DNA from 3 places in the Enterobacter kobei genome. Region 3 is predicted to be linked to each of the others. Evidence: predicted binding sites of a transcription regulator. Region 3 holds the regulator's gene; each other region holds the start of a gene.

Region 1 (5,109 bases), 1.3 Mb from region 3:
ACAGAGCCAGAACCGTCTTCTTCATACATTTACCCTCAAGTACCGTGATTTTATTATGTATTGTGTTGTGTGTTGTGTTGCAGGCTTCTCTTGCAGGTCTTATGCCACATTGCCGTCTGGTCAAAACTTCGACGTTAAATATGTTAATAAAACGTTGCGATATTGCCTTAATGGTGAAAGATAGCAGGTCTGCCGAACGAACCGGAGAGAGAAAAAGGGAAAAAACGAATTAAATGTCGAGGATATGATCGCCGTTGCATAATTGCCCTGAAACAGGGCAACGTCTCTTTTCATGCACAGCATGTGTGCACAGAATCAGGCTCCCTGCCAGCGGGTGAAGAGATCTTCCGGCAGGTCGATATCAAACTGATCCAGCACGCGGTTGACGGTCTGGTTGATCACATCATCCAGCGACTGCGGGCGATGATAAAACGCCGGTACCGGCGGCATGATCACGGCGCCCAGCTCGGCGGCCTGGGTCATCAGGCGCAAATGCCCCAGATGTAGCGGCGTTTCCCGCACGCAAAGCACCAGCGGGCGACGTTCCTTCAGCACGACATCCGCCGCGCGCGTCACCAGCGTGTCGGTATAGCTGTTCACAATGCCGGAGAGCGTTTTAATTGAACAGGGCAGGATCACCATGCCAGCGGTTTTAAACGAGCCTGAGGAGATGCTGGCGGCGATATCGCGCGCGTCGTGCACGACGTCGGCCAGTGCCTGAACATCACGCAGGGAGAGATCGGTTTCAAGGGAGAGGGTTTGTCGCGCCGCCTGGCTCATCACCAGATGGGTTTCGACTTCCGCTACGTCGCGCAAAACCTGCAGCAGACGTACGCCGTAAATGGCGCCACTGGCACCGCTGAGCCCAACAATGAGTCGTTTCATGATTTTCGCCCTTACTGATTTCAGGGCAGACTGTGCAGGATTTCGCGGGGAGTTGCAAGTGAGGGCGAACGCCCTCACTTGCAGAGAGATTAACCTTCGTTGTGCATCTCTAAACTTTCGAGATCGTTTTGCAGCTGAACGGCTTTCGCATCGTCGTTGCGCAGCGAATCAAGATAGTCAAGGTACTGCTGGTCGACGTCTTTCGTCACATAGACGCCGTTAAACACGGAGCATTCGAACTGCTGAATCTCCGGGTTCTCGGCGCGCACCGCGTCGATAAGATCGTTCAGATCCTGGAAAATCAGGCCATCGGCGCCGATAATCTGACGAATTTCGTCCACTTCGCGACCGTGCGCAATCAGCTCATTGGCGGTTGGCATATCGATGCCGTACACGTTCGGGAAGCGAATTTCCGGTGCGGCAGACGCCAGATACACTTTCTTCGCCCCCGCTTCGCGCGCCATCTCGATAATCTGCTCAGAGGTGGTACCACGCACGATGGAGTCATCCACCAGCAGAACGTTCTTATCACGGAATTCGGCGCGGTTGGCGTTCAGTTTACGACGTACAGACTTACGGCGCAGGTGCTGGCCCGGCATGATGAAGGTGCGGCCAACGTAGCGGTTCTTCACGAAGCCCTGACGGTAAGGTTTATCCAGAATACGGGCAATTTCCAGAGCGATATCGCAGGAGGTTTCCGGGATAGGAATAACCACGTCGATGTCGAGATCGTCCCATTCGCGAGCAATCTTCTCGCCGAGCTTCGTGCCCATATTTACGCGCGCGCTGTAGACGGAAATCTTGTCGATGAAGGAGTCCGGGCGGGCGAAATAGACGTATTCAAACAGGCACGGGTTGCTGACCGGGTTGTCGGCACACTGACGGGTAAACAGCTGGCCCTTCTCGGTGATATACACCGCTTCGCCCGGCGCAACGTCACGCAGGAATTCGAAGCCCAGGGTATCCAGCGCCACGCTCTCAGAGGCAACCATATATTCGGTACGGCCATCGCCAAGGTCGCGCTTGCCCAGCACCAGCGGACGAATGCCGTTTGGATCGCGGAAGGCAACCATACCGTGACCGATAATCATCGCCACGCAGGCGTATGCACCGCGGATCTGGCGGTTGGTCGCAGCAATGGCAGCAAAGATATTGTCTGCTTCCAGCGGGTAGTGACGGAAGTTATCCAGCTCGCTGGCGAACACGTTGAGCAGGATTTCAGAATCAGAGGTGGTGTTAATGTGGCGACGTTTCTCTTCGAACAGCTTTTTACGCAGCTCATGGGCGTTGGTCAGGTTGCCGTTATGGGCAAGGGTGATGCCATACGGTGAGTTGACGTAGAAAGGCTGTGCCTCAGAGGCGCTGGAACTGCCAGCAGTAGGATAACGAACGTGACCGATCCCCATATTACCTTGCAGACGCTGCATATGGCGGGCTTCAAACACATCGTTTACCAGGCCATTCGCCTTACGTAAACGGAAGCAGTTGTTTGCATCAATGGTGATGATACCCGCAGCATCCTGCCCACGGTGCTGAAGCACCGTTAACGCGTCATAAATCGACTGGTTTACCGGCATGAAACCGGCGATACCGACAATACCGCACATTCGTCTTTTCCTCGTTAAGCCACATCTCAGGGTTTATGCCCTGGGCAAAAAACTCGACGAGCTTTGCAGATAGTCAAAGAACCATCTGATGATGAAGCTGAACTCAGGAATGAGCTGCGATTTCTGCCAGTCTTCACTTTTGGAGAACCCGGTGAAGGTATCCAGGAAGAACAGGATGGCGGCCACAATCAGCACACCTCGCAACGCCCCGAAACAGATCCCGAGTACCCTGTCCGTTCCTGACAGACCGGTTTTCTCGACCAGCTGACCTATCACGTAATTGACGATAGCACCAACAATCAGCGTCGCGATAAACAGCACCGCGATGGCGATTCCATTTCGGACCAGTTCATCTTCAAAGCCCGTGAACCAGACAGACAGGTAAGTGTAGTAATGACTGGCAACAAAGAAAGCACAACCCCAAGTCACCAGCGATAACGCTTCACGAACAAAGCCACGGATCAGGCTAACCAGACAGGAAAAACCAATCACCGCAATGATGGCGTAATCAATCCAGACCATATGTGTCCCACGATTTAACGCCCTGTCATCCAGTTCGGGGCGAATTCTAACAGAAAAAGAAAACGTTTGCGTAGGGATTTCCTTCCCGCGCGTAAATAAAAAAGGCGCTGAAAAAATAATCAACGCCACGGTCCTTTTGACATCTCTGTGGACGTCTTCTCCCCCTCACCCCGGCCCTCTCCCTTGAGGGGCGAGGGTTAGGGTGAGGGGGAGATCTTATCAGTTCGCGCTATAGTTCATCACCACACCGCTCAGACCGGAGATCTGCTTCAGCTCACCCAGCGAGCCTTTCAGCTTATCTTTAGACGCTTCCGGCCCCACAAGGATACGGGTAATTTTACCCTGCACCGGCGTGGAAGGTGAAGTGTAAACACGATAGCCCGCGCTGCGCAGTTTACCCACGACCTCGTTAACTTTATCGGCGTTTTTCAACGCGCCCAGTTGCACAACATAGGCTTTGCCGGTCGGGGCTGCGTCTTGCTTCGCTGGCGGAGGGGTTTCTGACGCAGCAGCCAGTTGCTCTTCCGCTTTATCACGCGTTGGCTTCGGCTGCGGTTTCTCTACCGGCTTCGGTTTTTCAACAGGCTTAGGCTTCTCTACCGGTACCGGATCAATCTCGATGTTGTTATTCGCCGCCAGACGCGACGGGTCGAGCGACGGCGCAGCGGCATCGCCCGCGCGAACTTCTTCAGCCGCCCCTTCCGGCGGCTGGGCAGGCAGCGCCTGTGTCGCCGCAGGCAGCATATCCGGTTCATCACGGTCGCCCGGTTTTGGCACCAGCGGAATGGCTGCAAACTCGTCCTGATAATGCTTTTTCTGCCCGTCGAGCAGCCCGGGAAGAATAATCACCCCGAGCGCGACCAGCACAATGGTTCCTGTTAAACGGTTCTGAAACTTACTCGCCACCGGTTCTCCCCGCGTCCATCACTTCCATGACATGTGCCACCGTGTGGAAAGAGCCACACACCAGCACGGTATCTTCTGGTTTAGCATCCGCCATCGCGGCATGCCAGGCCTGAGCCACGCTACTATAGATTGCGCCTTTGCCGAGATGTTCCATCAACTGCTCGGCCGTCGCACCACGCGGCCCCTCAAGAGGAGCACAATACCAGCTATCGACCACACTCTCCATGCAGGCCAGCGTGCCACCGATATCTTTATCATGAAGCATACCGATAACCGCCAGCACGCGCCCGGTTTTTGGTAACGATTTGAGACGTCCTGCGAGGTACGCCGCTGCGTGTGGGTTGTGCGCCACGTCCAGGATCAGGCGCGGTGACTCACTCACAATCTGAAAACGTCCCGGCAGCAGCGCATTCTGAATGCCGTCGCGGATCGCCTGATCGCTGACCGCTAATCCGCTGGCGCGCAATGCCGCCAGCGCGGTTGCCGCGTTAGGCTGTGGCACCTGCGGCAGCGGCAGGTTGTCCAGCATTCCCTGCGCATCGCTAAAGCGCCAGCCGTTATCCTGAACCTCATATTGCCAGTCAACGCCACGGCGCAGCAACAGAGCCCCCTTCTCCTGGGCCACGTCAGCAATAGTGTGCGGCATATCCGGCTCACCGACCACGGCGGGTTTATTCGCCCGGAAAATACCGGCCTTCTCGCGACCAATGCTTTCGCGATCCGGCCCCAGCCAGTCGATATGGTCCAGCGCGATACTGGTGACCACCGCCACGTCCGCATCCACCATATTGGTGGCATCAAGCCGCCCGCCAAGACCCACTTCCAGAATCACCACATCCAGCTGCGCCTGTTTGAACAGCCACAATGCCGAAAGCGTGCCGTACTCGAAATAGGTTAACGAGATATCACCTCGCGCGGCTTCGATTTCCGCGAACGACGCCGTATGCGCCGATTCCGGCAGCTCGCTGTTCTGCACGCGAACCCGCTCAGTGTAACGTACCAGGTGTGGTGAGCTGTAAACGCCAACCTTGTAACCCGCCGCCATCAGGACGGATTCCAGCGTACGGCAGGTAGTGCCTTTACCGTTGGTGCCTGCGACGGTGAAAACGAAAGGCGCAGGTTTCAGCACGCCCAGACGCGCGGCAACCTGGCTTACGCGCTCAAGCCCCATATCAATGGTTTTACTGTG
Region 2 (5,109 bases), 1.4 Mb from region 3:
TAAATGCCCAAAAAACGCATGCGTTCGATCAGCGGGTTACTTTTGTCGGCCGCTTCCTGGAGTACACGTTCGTTAAATGCTAACCAGCTTAGCTCTTTCTCGATATATAACTTTTCCTGACCCATTACAGCTCACACTCCAGTTCAATCACAGGACGTGGTAAATCCGTCTCGTCCTTATTATGGCGAGCATTTCCACGATATGTCCAACAGTGCCAGAAAAGTATGACAGTTATTTTTTTTGTTGGGGATTTTAGAGAGTTGGGGGAGGCAATATCGGGTAATGCAATAAGTCGGGTAAGCGTAGCGCCACCCGACATAACAAACTACTCTTCGGCCGCATAACCCTGAGGCGGAAGCTTAACGCCGTCCAGCCAGGCTGCACCGTCGCGCATTTCAAGACGCCCGTCAACAAACCAGCTGACCACCAGCGGGTAGATGGCGTGTTCCTGAGTTTGCACGCGCTCGGTCACGTCGTCTTCGTTGTCGCCATCAAAGACCGGGACTTTCGCCTGCAGGATCACCGGGCCACCGTCCAGTTCGTCAGTGACGAAATGCACAGAGGTACCGTGCTCCTCATCGCCATTTTCCAGCACCTGACGGTGTGTGTGCAGGCCGGGATATTTTGGCAGCAGGGAAGGGTGGATATTCAGAAGTCGCCCGGCGAAGTGTTCGACAAACGCCGGGCTCAGAATACGCATATAGCCCGCCAGTACGACCACGTCCGGTGCATAGGCATCAATCTCGTTAACCAGTTCGCGGTCGAAGGCTTCACGCCCGGCGAACTGGCTGGCTTCCAGCGCGTGCGCGGGAATGCTCTCTTGCCGCGCGCGCTCAAGGCCGAACGCGTCGGCCTTGTTGCTGAATACTGCCCGAATGGTGCCGTTAATTTTCTTCTGTTTACAGGCGTCTATGATGGCCTGCAAATTACTTCCGTTGCCGGAAATGAGCACCACGATGTTTTTCATTCAATGACCACACGCTCTTCGGAATCGGAGGCTTTAATCGTACCGATTTTCCACGCGTTTTCACCTTTCTCGGTCAACAGCTTAACCGCTTTATCGGCTTCGCTTGCTGGCAGGGCGATAACCATGCCCACGCCGCAGTTAAAGGTGCGGTACATTTCGTGAGAACTCACGTTGCCTGCGGTCTGCAGCCAGTTAAAGACTGCCGGCCACTGCCATGAGGATTCGTCGATCACCGCCTGGGTGTTATCCGGCAGGACGCGCGGAATGTTTTCCCAGAAGCCGCCGCCGGTCAGGTGGGCAATGGCGTGAACGTCAACGTTCTCGATAAGCTCCAGTACGTTTTTCACGTAGATGCGGGTCGGGGCCAGCAGATGGTCAGCCAGCGGTTTACCTTCAAGCTCAGTGGTTTGTGGGTCGCAACCGCTGACTTCGAGAATTTTACGCACCAGAGAGTAGCCGTTGGAGTGTGGGCCGCTGGAAGCCAGCGCAATCAGCACATCACCATCAGCCACTTTGCTGCCGTCGATAATTTCTGATTTTTCTACTACACCGACGCAGAAGCCTGCGACGTCATAATCTTCGCCGTGATACATGCCAGGCATTTCCGCGGTTTCACCGCCCACCAGCGCGCAGCCGGACTGCAGACAGCCTTCGGCGATACCGTTAATGACGCTGGCTGCGGTATCCACATCCAGTTTGCCGGTCGCGTAGTAATCGAGGAAGAACAGGGGTTCTGCACCCTGAACCACCAGGTCATTCACGCACATCGCAACCAGATCGATACCGACCGTGTCGTGACGTTTTAAATCCATCGCCAGGCGCAGTTTGGTGCCTACGCCGTCAGTTCCCGAGACCAGAACAGGTTCACGATATTTTTGCGGCAGCGCGCACAGTGCGCCGAATCCACCCAGACCACCCATCACTTCCGGGCGGCGGGTTTTTTTCACCACACCTTTGATTCGGTCAACCAGCGCATTACCTGCGTCAATATCAACACCGGCATCTTTGTAGCTGAGAGAAGTTTTGTTGGTCACGGCTCAAGTCCCCACGCGATTGCATAGCTAGTAAGAAAAATCGGCGCAATTCTAACAGTCCAGGCAAACGTTTGCGAGCCTATTCTCGGTGTAGGGATCTTTTTTTCTCTCTGGCCATTGCGGGGCAACAAACTTGACTCTGTTCACGAAAATGAAACCGGTTTCGGCGATCTGCTTGCAACGGATAACCCCTTTGCACATCATCGAACTGAAACCGGTTTCTGTAATTGTTTTTGCAGAAAATAACGCAGAATGAGGGAAAGCGAATGTCAGGATTTAAAGCAGATTTTCTGTGGGGTGGTGCCGTTGCGGCGCATCAGCTGGAAGGCGGCTGGAAAGAGGGCGGCAAGGGCGTAAGCGTTGCCGACGTCATGACGGCGGGTGCGCATGGCGTACCGCGTGAAATCACCAACGGCGTGCTGGAAGGGAAGAATTACCCTAACCATGAAGCCATTGATTTCTACCATCGTTATAAAGAAGACATCAGACTCTTTGCCGAGATGGGGTTCAAATGTTTCCGTACCTCCATCGCCTGGACGCGTATCTTTCCGAAAGGCGACGAGCGGGAGCCTAATGAGGCTGGCCTGAAATTCTATGACGATCTGTTCGACGAATGCCTGAAGTACGGCATCGAACCGGTTATTACGCTTTCTCACTTCGAGATGCCTTTCCACCTGGTGACGGAATACGGCGGCTGGCGCAACCGTAAGCTGATCGACTTTTTCGTTCGTTTTGCAAAAGTGGTCTTCCAGCGCTATCAGCATAAAGTGAAGTACTGGATGACCTTCAATGAGATCAACAACCAGGCTAACTTCCACGAAGATTTTGCGCCGTTCACCAACTCCGGGTTGAAGTATGCGCCGGGTGAAGACCGTGAGCCGGTCATGTTCCAGGCCGCGCACTACGAGCTGGTGGCCAGCGCCCTGGCGGTGAAGGCGGGACGCGAAATTAATCCGTCGCTGCAGATCGGCTGTATGATTGCTATGTGTCCTATCTATCCGCTGACCTGCGCGCCGGACGATATGATGATGGCGATGAATGCGATGCACCGTCGCTACTGGTTTACCGACGTGCACGTCCGCGGTAAGTACCCGCAGCATCTGCTCAACTACTTTGAACGTCGCGGGTTCGCGCTGGATATTACCGATGAGGATAAAGCAGCGCTGCGCCAGGGTTGCGTTGATTATATCGGCTTCAGCTATTACATGTCCTTTGCCACCAAGGCGACGGCGGACAACCCGCAGCTTGATTACGACGAGAGCAAGAGCCTGGTCTCTAACCCGTATGTGCAGAAATCCGACTGGGGCTGGCAGATTGACCCGGTTGGGCTGCGCTACTCCCTGAACTGGTTCTGGGATCACTACCAGTTGCCGCTGTTCATTGTTGAAAACGGCTTTGGCGCGATTGACGTGCAGGAGAGTGACGGCACGATAAACGATCGGTACCGCATTGATTACCTTTCTGCGCACATTCGCGAGATGAAAAAAGCGGTGGTGGAAGATGGCGTAGACCTGATGGGCTACACCCCGTGGGGCTGTATCGACCTTGTGTCTGCCGGCACCGGTGAAATGAAAAAACGCTACGGCTTTATCTTTGTAGATAAAGACAATGAAGGGAACGGCACGCTGAACCGCAGCAAGAAAAAGTCCTTCGACTGGTATAAGCAGGTGATTGCGAGCAACGGCGAGCAGCTATAATTGCCCGGTGGCGCTGCGCTTACCGGGCCTATGGGATTTGTAGGCCGGGTAAGCGTTAGCGCCACCCGGCAGCACCCCGCACCCAAGCCGGAGCCTTGCCTCCGGCTTTTTTGTCTTTGATTGACATATGTCAAGCAAGATGGGTATGGCGCAATCCGAAAAAAGCGGTATAATCCCGCGATTTTTTTGCGGATGCCACCTCAGAGGAGAAAGAGAATGAAGATTGTGGAAGTGAAACACCCACTCGTTAAACACAAGTTGGGCCTGATGCGTGAGCATGACATCAGCACGAAGCGTTTTCGCGAACTGGCTTCTGAAGTGGGCAGCCTGCTGACCTACGAAGCAACCTCTGATCTGGAAACGGAAAAAGTCACCATCGAAGGCTGGAACGGCCCGGTGCAGGTTGAGCAGATCAAAGGGAAGAAAATTACCGTCGTGCCTATCCTGCGTGCCGGTCTGGGTATGATGGAAGGCGTGCTGGAGCACGTACCAAGCGCGCGCATCAGCGTGGTCGGTATCTACCGTAATGAAGAGACGCTGGAGCCGGTTCCTTACTTCCAGAAGCTGGTGTCCAACATCGACGAACGTATGGCGCTGGTGGTTGACCCTATGCTGGCGACCGGCGGTTCAATGATCGCCACCATCGACCTGCTGAAAAAAGCGGGCTGCAGCAGCATTAAGGTGCTGGTACTCGTTGCGGCACCGGAAGGGATCGCGGCGCTGGAAAAAGCGCACCCGGACGTTGAGCTGTACACCGCCTCTATCGACCAGGGTCTTAACGAGCACGGATACATCATCCCGGGGCTCGGCGATGCCGGCGATAAGATCTTTGGTACGAAATAATCGAATAACGATAAAAAAGCCGACTTTGATAGTCGGCTTTTTTTTGAATAAAACACCAACAACAAAACTCAGAGGAAAACACTATGACGCGCCGTGCTATCGGGGTGAGTGAAAGACCGCCGCTTTTACAGACTATCCCGCTTAGTTTGCAGCACCTGTTCGCCATGTTTGGCGCAACCGTGCTGGTGCCAATCCTGTTTCACATTAACCCGGCTACCGTGCTGCTGTTCAACGGCATCGGTACGCTGCTGTACCTCTTTATCTGTAAAGGCAAAATCCCGGCGTATCTCGGGTCGAGCTTCGCCTTTATCTCTCCGGTGCTATTGCTGCTGCCGCTGGGTTATGAAGTGGCGCTGGGCGGCTTTATCATGTGTGGCGTACTGTTCTGCCTGGTCTCCTTCATTGTGAAGAAAGCCGGTACCGGCTGGCTGGACGTGATGTTCCCCCCTGCGGCGATGGGCGCAATCGTTGCCGTCATCGGTCTCGAACTGGCGGGCGTGGCGGCGAATATGGCCGGTCTGCTGCCTGCGGACGGGCAATCGCCGGATTCTAAAACCATCATTATCTC
Region 3 (5,109 bases):
TGCCAAGGTCGTAGTGCTCTTTGCCGACGATCCAGGCGCGTTTTTTACTTTGCAGGTTAAACAGGCGGGCTGAGGCGACGCGCAGGGTGTCTTTCAGATGGCGAGGGAGTTGATTTTCCAGACCAGCACGCAAAACGCGGGTGAAAAATATATCCAGCCGTTCGCATTCCCACCAGCCATCCATATAACTTTCTCCCAGGCCTAACGATCCCTCTCGTAACACGCGTTTAAAAAAGTCGGGATGTTTAACCTGAGGATCGGATGGCGATGATCCATTAATCGTGATGCCTGCTCGACCTAACAGTTCACTGACGATCCGGGACCAGTTATCGTCCGGAACGCTGACTTCTTCTATACACGATGAACTCATAGCTTCTCCATCACCCTACTGTGATCAGAACCTTCAAACAGCGTAGACGCTTTTTTTGGTTTGTGAGAAATCTCACGGTATATACCGCGAGGCTAGTATCCGACGTAGAACAGAGGAAGGGAGATAACCCTTGCCGAAATGCCTTCCATGGTAAAACGGGAGCACTCCGGCTCCCGTTAACACTTAATATTTATCGTATTTAATCGAACCAAATTTAGTATAGGCCGCAAAATTTGGTGATTCAATAGAAAATTGTTAGCAACCTAATCACCGAAAAGTTACATAATTTTTGCAGTAATTACGCATGTGACGTTTCTGCCTGCGCGCGGTTATCCTGCGCACGCTGCGCGGCTGCCTGCATACGATAGCCCATGCCGGCCAGCGCAACGGTAACCAGCATCACGCTGGTGGTGGTCAGGAGCGGTGTGGCAATCAGCGCCGAGACCACCAGACTGGCCAGGAAGCACAGCCCCAGTTGCAGCGTATTCTGAAGTGCGGCCGCACGGCCTGTCGCCTGCGGGAAGGGACGAAGCGCCTGCGCCACAACGATAGGGTATATCGCGCCGTTCGCGATGGCCATTACGCAGAATGGAATCAAAATTTCAGCCAGACCGACGCCGGGAATAAAGCCGACGGCCCAGGTCCCGATAACGCTCAACGCATACAGCACCAGCAACCACGGCAGCATCTGCTGGCCTTCCCATTTTTGCAGCGCCGCGCGACAGCCGTACCCGCCAACTAGGAACGCGATGGTCTGCGGAACATAGCTCAGACCGATGGCCGCCGGGCTGTAGCCCATATCGTGCAGAATAAAGGGTGAACCGGTCAGCCATGCGAAGAAGCTCGCCGAGCAGGCAGCATAAATCAGCACATTACCGCGATACGCTTTGGCGCTCAGCAGGGAGGCAAAGGTAATTGGGCTGGCGTCGGCATGCGCCTCTTTTTTATGCGCGGGCTTAAGGGCAAACGCCGGCAGCATCAGTACCAGCGTGATGGCAAACAGCGTGGCAAAGATGGCCTGCCAGTCGAAATGCGCGAGGATCCAGCTACCCAGCAGCGGGGCGAGGGCAGGGGAAAGCCCCACCAGCGGCATAATGGTCGCGAAAATTCGGTTTGTACGGTTCGCCGGATAGTAGTCGGTGACCAGCGCCTGCCAGGTGACGGCTGCGGCGCAGACGCCGACTGCCTGAATAAACCGCAGTACCAGCAGCCAGGTGGCGTCGCGAACCCATAGCATCCCCAGACAGCCCACGGCAAAAATGGCCAGACCCAGCAACAGTACCGGCTTGCGGCCAAAGCGATCCGAGAGCGGTCCCCAGAGCAGCTGCGCGAAGGCAAAACCGGCGAGGAACAAACTCAGGCTGGCGCTGATCGCGGCGGCAGGGGTTTGCAGATCTTCCTGCATGGCGGCGAAAGCCGGCAGGTACATATCGGTGGCTAAAAAGCCCAGCACGCTTAAGCCGCCGAGCCAGACTAAAAAACCTTTCCTGGGTTGCATTATTTTCTTCTCCTGAGGAGGCAGGTGTACATTGGCGCAGAGTGTAGGGAGTGCAAAGCGGCTTGTGAAACGCTAATATTTGGCGGGTGCATTCAAATTTTTTGCAGGCAGAAAATGTGGTCAGATTATTCTCTTGAAGTGGTCGATGCTGTCGCGCGTAACGGCAGCTTTAGCGGAGCAGCGCAGGAACTGCACCGCGTCCCGTCGGCAATCAGCTATACGGTGCGTCAGCTAGAAGAGTGGCTGGCCGTTCCGCTGTTCGAACGGCGACATCGTGATGTGGAATTAACGCCTGCCGGGGCGTGGTTTTTGAAAGAAGGGCGTTCTGTTATCAAAAAAATGCAGATCACCCGCGAACAGTGTCAGCAGATCGCTAACGGCTGGCGGGGGCATCTTTCCATCGCGGTCGATAATATCGTGAAGCCGGAACGCACCCGGCAAATGATCGTCGATTTCTATCGTCATTTTTCTGACGTTGAGTTGCGTGTTTCGCAGGAAGTGTTCAACGGCGTGTGGGACGCGCTGTCGGACGGCAGGGTAGAAATGGCGATTGGGGCGACGCAGGCGATTCCGGTTGGGGGACGCTATGCCTTTCGCGATATGGGGATGCTGAGCTGGAAATGCGTAGTGGCACGCGATCATCCCCTGGCGGCCATGGAGGGGCCGTTAAGCGACGATACCCTGCGTAACTGGCCGTCGCTGGTGCTGGAGGACACCTCCCGCTCGCTGCCCAAGCGTATCACCTGGCTGCTGGATAACCAGCGTCGCGTGGTCGCCCCGGACTGGGAATCGTCGGCGACCTGCCTCAGTGCAGGGCTGTGCGTCGCGATGGTGCCCGTTCATTTTGCGCGCCCGCGAATCGACACCGGCGAGTGGGTTGAACTGACGCTGGAGAATCCGTTCCCGGATGCGGCTTGCTGTCTGACCTGGCAACAAAATGATGTTTCACCTGCTATGGCCTGGCTGCTGGATTATCTGGGGGACAGCGAAACGCTTAACCGGGAATGGTTACGGGAGCCAGTGTGACTGGCTCCGTAAAGCGATTAACGACGGTAGTCGCGGAACGGACCATCCGCAACGGAACGGCGTTCGATGAGGCGCGGGTGGACTTCAATGGACTGCGACTCTTCACGTTTGTTGACGATCCTGTCGAGCAGCATGTTGAAGGCCGTTTCACCCAGCGAATCTTTCGGCTGGTGAATGGTGGTCAGCGCAGGGGTAAAGAAGCGCGCGTTGCGCACGTTGTCATAGCCGATCACGGAAATGTCCTGCGGGACGCGCAGACCCAGCTCATCGGCCGCACAGAGCGCGCCCATCGCCATGATGTCGCCCCCGCAGAAAACGGCGGTAGGACGATGTTGCTGGGAGACAATCTGCTGCATCGCGCGGTAGCCTGATTCCGGCTCAAAGTCACCCTGTACGATCCAGTTTTCTGGCACGGTGATCAGTGCTTCTTCCATCGCTTTCATAAAGCCAGCCAGACGACCTGCGCCGGTGTTACGCTCAAGCGGACCCGGGATCACGCCAATCTCACGATGACCGCGTTCGATCAAATAACGGCCCGCCATATAGCCGCCTTCAAAGGCGTTGTCGATAACGGAATCCGTGAAATCCGCACGGGCTTCACCCCAGTCCATCACCACCATCGGGATATGGCGATACTCTTCAAGCATCGACAGTACGGATTCCGGGTACTCGGAACACATCACCAGCAGGCCATCCACGCGCTTCTGCGCCATCATGGAGAGATAGGCTCGCTGTTTTTCAATGCTGTTCCACGCGTTGCCCAGAATCAGGGTATAGCCTTTCTGGAAGCAGTTTTTCTCTACCGCCTCAATGATCTCAGCAAAATAGGCCGCTTCGCTGCTGGTCGCCAGCAGACCAATCGATTTGGTGTGATTCACCTTGAGGCTGCGCGCAACCGCACTTGGCGAGTAGTGCAGCTCTTTGATTGCTGCCCAGACGGCGTTGCGCGTCTCTTCCGCCACAAAGCGGGTTTTGTTAATTACATGTGATACGGTTGTAGTGGAAACGTTTGCGCGTTTTGCTACGTCTTTAATTGTTGCCATTAAATGTCACTCCAGACCATATCCTAAACTCCTGAAATACTTGAAGGTAAACGTTTGCCTTCTCTCACCCTTATCACGCAATTTTAGATTGCGGTACGCCAGGAAAACGACACGGGACGTCAGGAGGGGGTCAATGGCCGGTACGCTAATAAATTTAGCGTGGAATTTTGTCCTATCTTGATGAAAAGGGGAAGAGGTAAAGTGGTTATCAGCTTAAATCCGGGAAGATTTTTGACGTAAACTGTGCAAAAATGAGCAAGCTCACTTTTCGTGGGGGGATTAAAAGGAGAAAAATTGATGAGTTCCGATCTGAAGTTTTCGCTGTTCACCACCATCGTTGTGCTGGCGCTGATTGTGGCGGCTGGCCTGACGGCTGTGCTGCACTGATTTACGCGGAGGGAGAATCTTCTCCCTCCCGGTTTACCGGATTGTTACTTCTCAGGCAAAAATCTTTTGCCATTTTGTTAACTTCTCATTTTTTGTGATTGATGTCATGCTTTCCGCTTCTTTGTTCTGTGTCACGACATGACACGGCATCCGGAGTTGACGCATGAAAATCAATTTTCCCCTGCTTGCCCTGGCGATTGGCGCTTTTGGGATTGGCACCACCGAATTCTCCCCGATGGGGTTACTGCCTGTTATCGCCCGGGGCGTGGATGTCTCGATCCCTGCGGCCGGGATGTTAATCAGCGCTTATGCCATCGGCGTGATGGTGGGGGCGCCGCTGATGACGCTACTGCTTTCACACCGCGCGCGCCGTAATGCGCTGATTTTCCTGATGGCGATTTTCACCCTGGGCAACGTGCTCTCTGCCATTTCACCTGACTACACCACCCTGATGCTGTCGCGCATTTTGACCAGCCTGAACCATGGCGCGTTCTTTGGGCTGGGCTCGGTCGTGGCCGCAAGCGTGGTGCCGAAACATAAGCAGGCAAGCGCCGTGGCGACCATGTTTATGGGGCTGACGATTGCCAACATTGGCGGCGTACCGGCTGCGACCTGGCTGGGTGAAGCGATCGGCTGGCGTATGTCATTCCTGGCAACCGCCGGGCTGGGCGTGGTGGCGATGGTGGCCTTGTTCTTCTCCCTGCCGAAAGGCAGCGCGGGTGAACGTCCGGACGTGCGCAAAGAGCTGTCGGTACTGGTGCGCCCGCAGGTGCTTTCTGCACTGC

What was found. The regulator PurR, encoded in region 3, represses purine synthesis genes. The targets are predictions, from matches to a motif close to CANGCAAACGTTTGCNTG.
Region 1: cvpA (colicin V production protein) is a predicted target of PurR. The motif match lies at 3,070-3,087, and genes of this name have one in related genera.
Region 2: purM (phosphoribosylformylglycinamidine cyclo-ligase) is a predicted target of PurR. The motif match lies at 2,062-2,079, and genes of this name have one in related genera.

What each region holds. Positions count from the first base shown of each region.
Region 1 covers NZ_CP017181.1:3,302,635-3,307,743, forward strand. Annotated here, with positions in the region: gene argT (lysine/arginine/ornithine ABC transporter substrate-binding protein ArgT) at 1-25, opposite strand, end outside; gene BFV64_RS15840 (UbiX family flavin prenyltransferase) at 316-885, opposite strand; gene purF (amidophosphoribosyltransferase) at 975-2,492, opposite strand; gene cvpA (colicin V production protein) at 2,526-3,014, opposite strand; gene dedD (cell division protein DedD) at 3,234-3,920, opposite strand; gene folC (bifunctional tetrahydrofolate synthase/dihydrofolate synthase) at 3,910-5,109, opposite strand, start outside.
Region 2 covers NZ_CP017181.1:3,414,046-3,419,154, reverse strand. Annotated here, with positions in the region: gene ppk1 (polyphosphate kinase 1) at 1-125, opposite strand, end outside; gene purN (phosphoribosylglycinamide formyltransferase) at 326-967, opposite strand; gene purM (phosphoribosylformylglycinamidine cyclo-ligase) at 964-2,001, opposite strand; gene BFV64_RS16395 (6-phospho-beta-glucosidase) at 2,268-3,698, shown strand; gene upp (uracil phosphoribosyltransferase) at 3,915-4,541, shown strand; gene uraA (uracil permease) at 4,625-5,109, shown strand, end outside.
Region 3 covers NZ_CP017181.1:1,999,094-2,004,202, forward strand. Annotated here, with positions in the region: gene cfa (cyclopropane fatty acyl phospholipid synthase) at 1-370, opposite strand, end outside; gene punC (purine nucleoside transporter PunC) at 669-1,868, opposite strand; gene punR (DNA-binding transcriptional activator PunR) at 1,983-2,894, shown strand; gene purR (HTH-type transcriptional repressor PurR) at 2,912-3,937, opposite strand; gene cydH (cytochrome bd-I oxidase subunit CydH) at 4,235-4,324, shown strand; gene BFV64_RS09640 (MFS transporter) at 4,488-5,109, shown strand, end outside.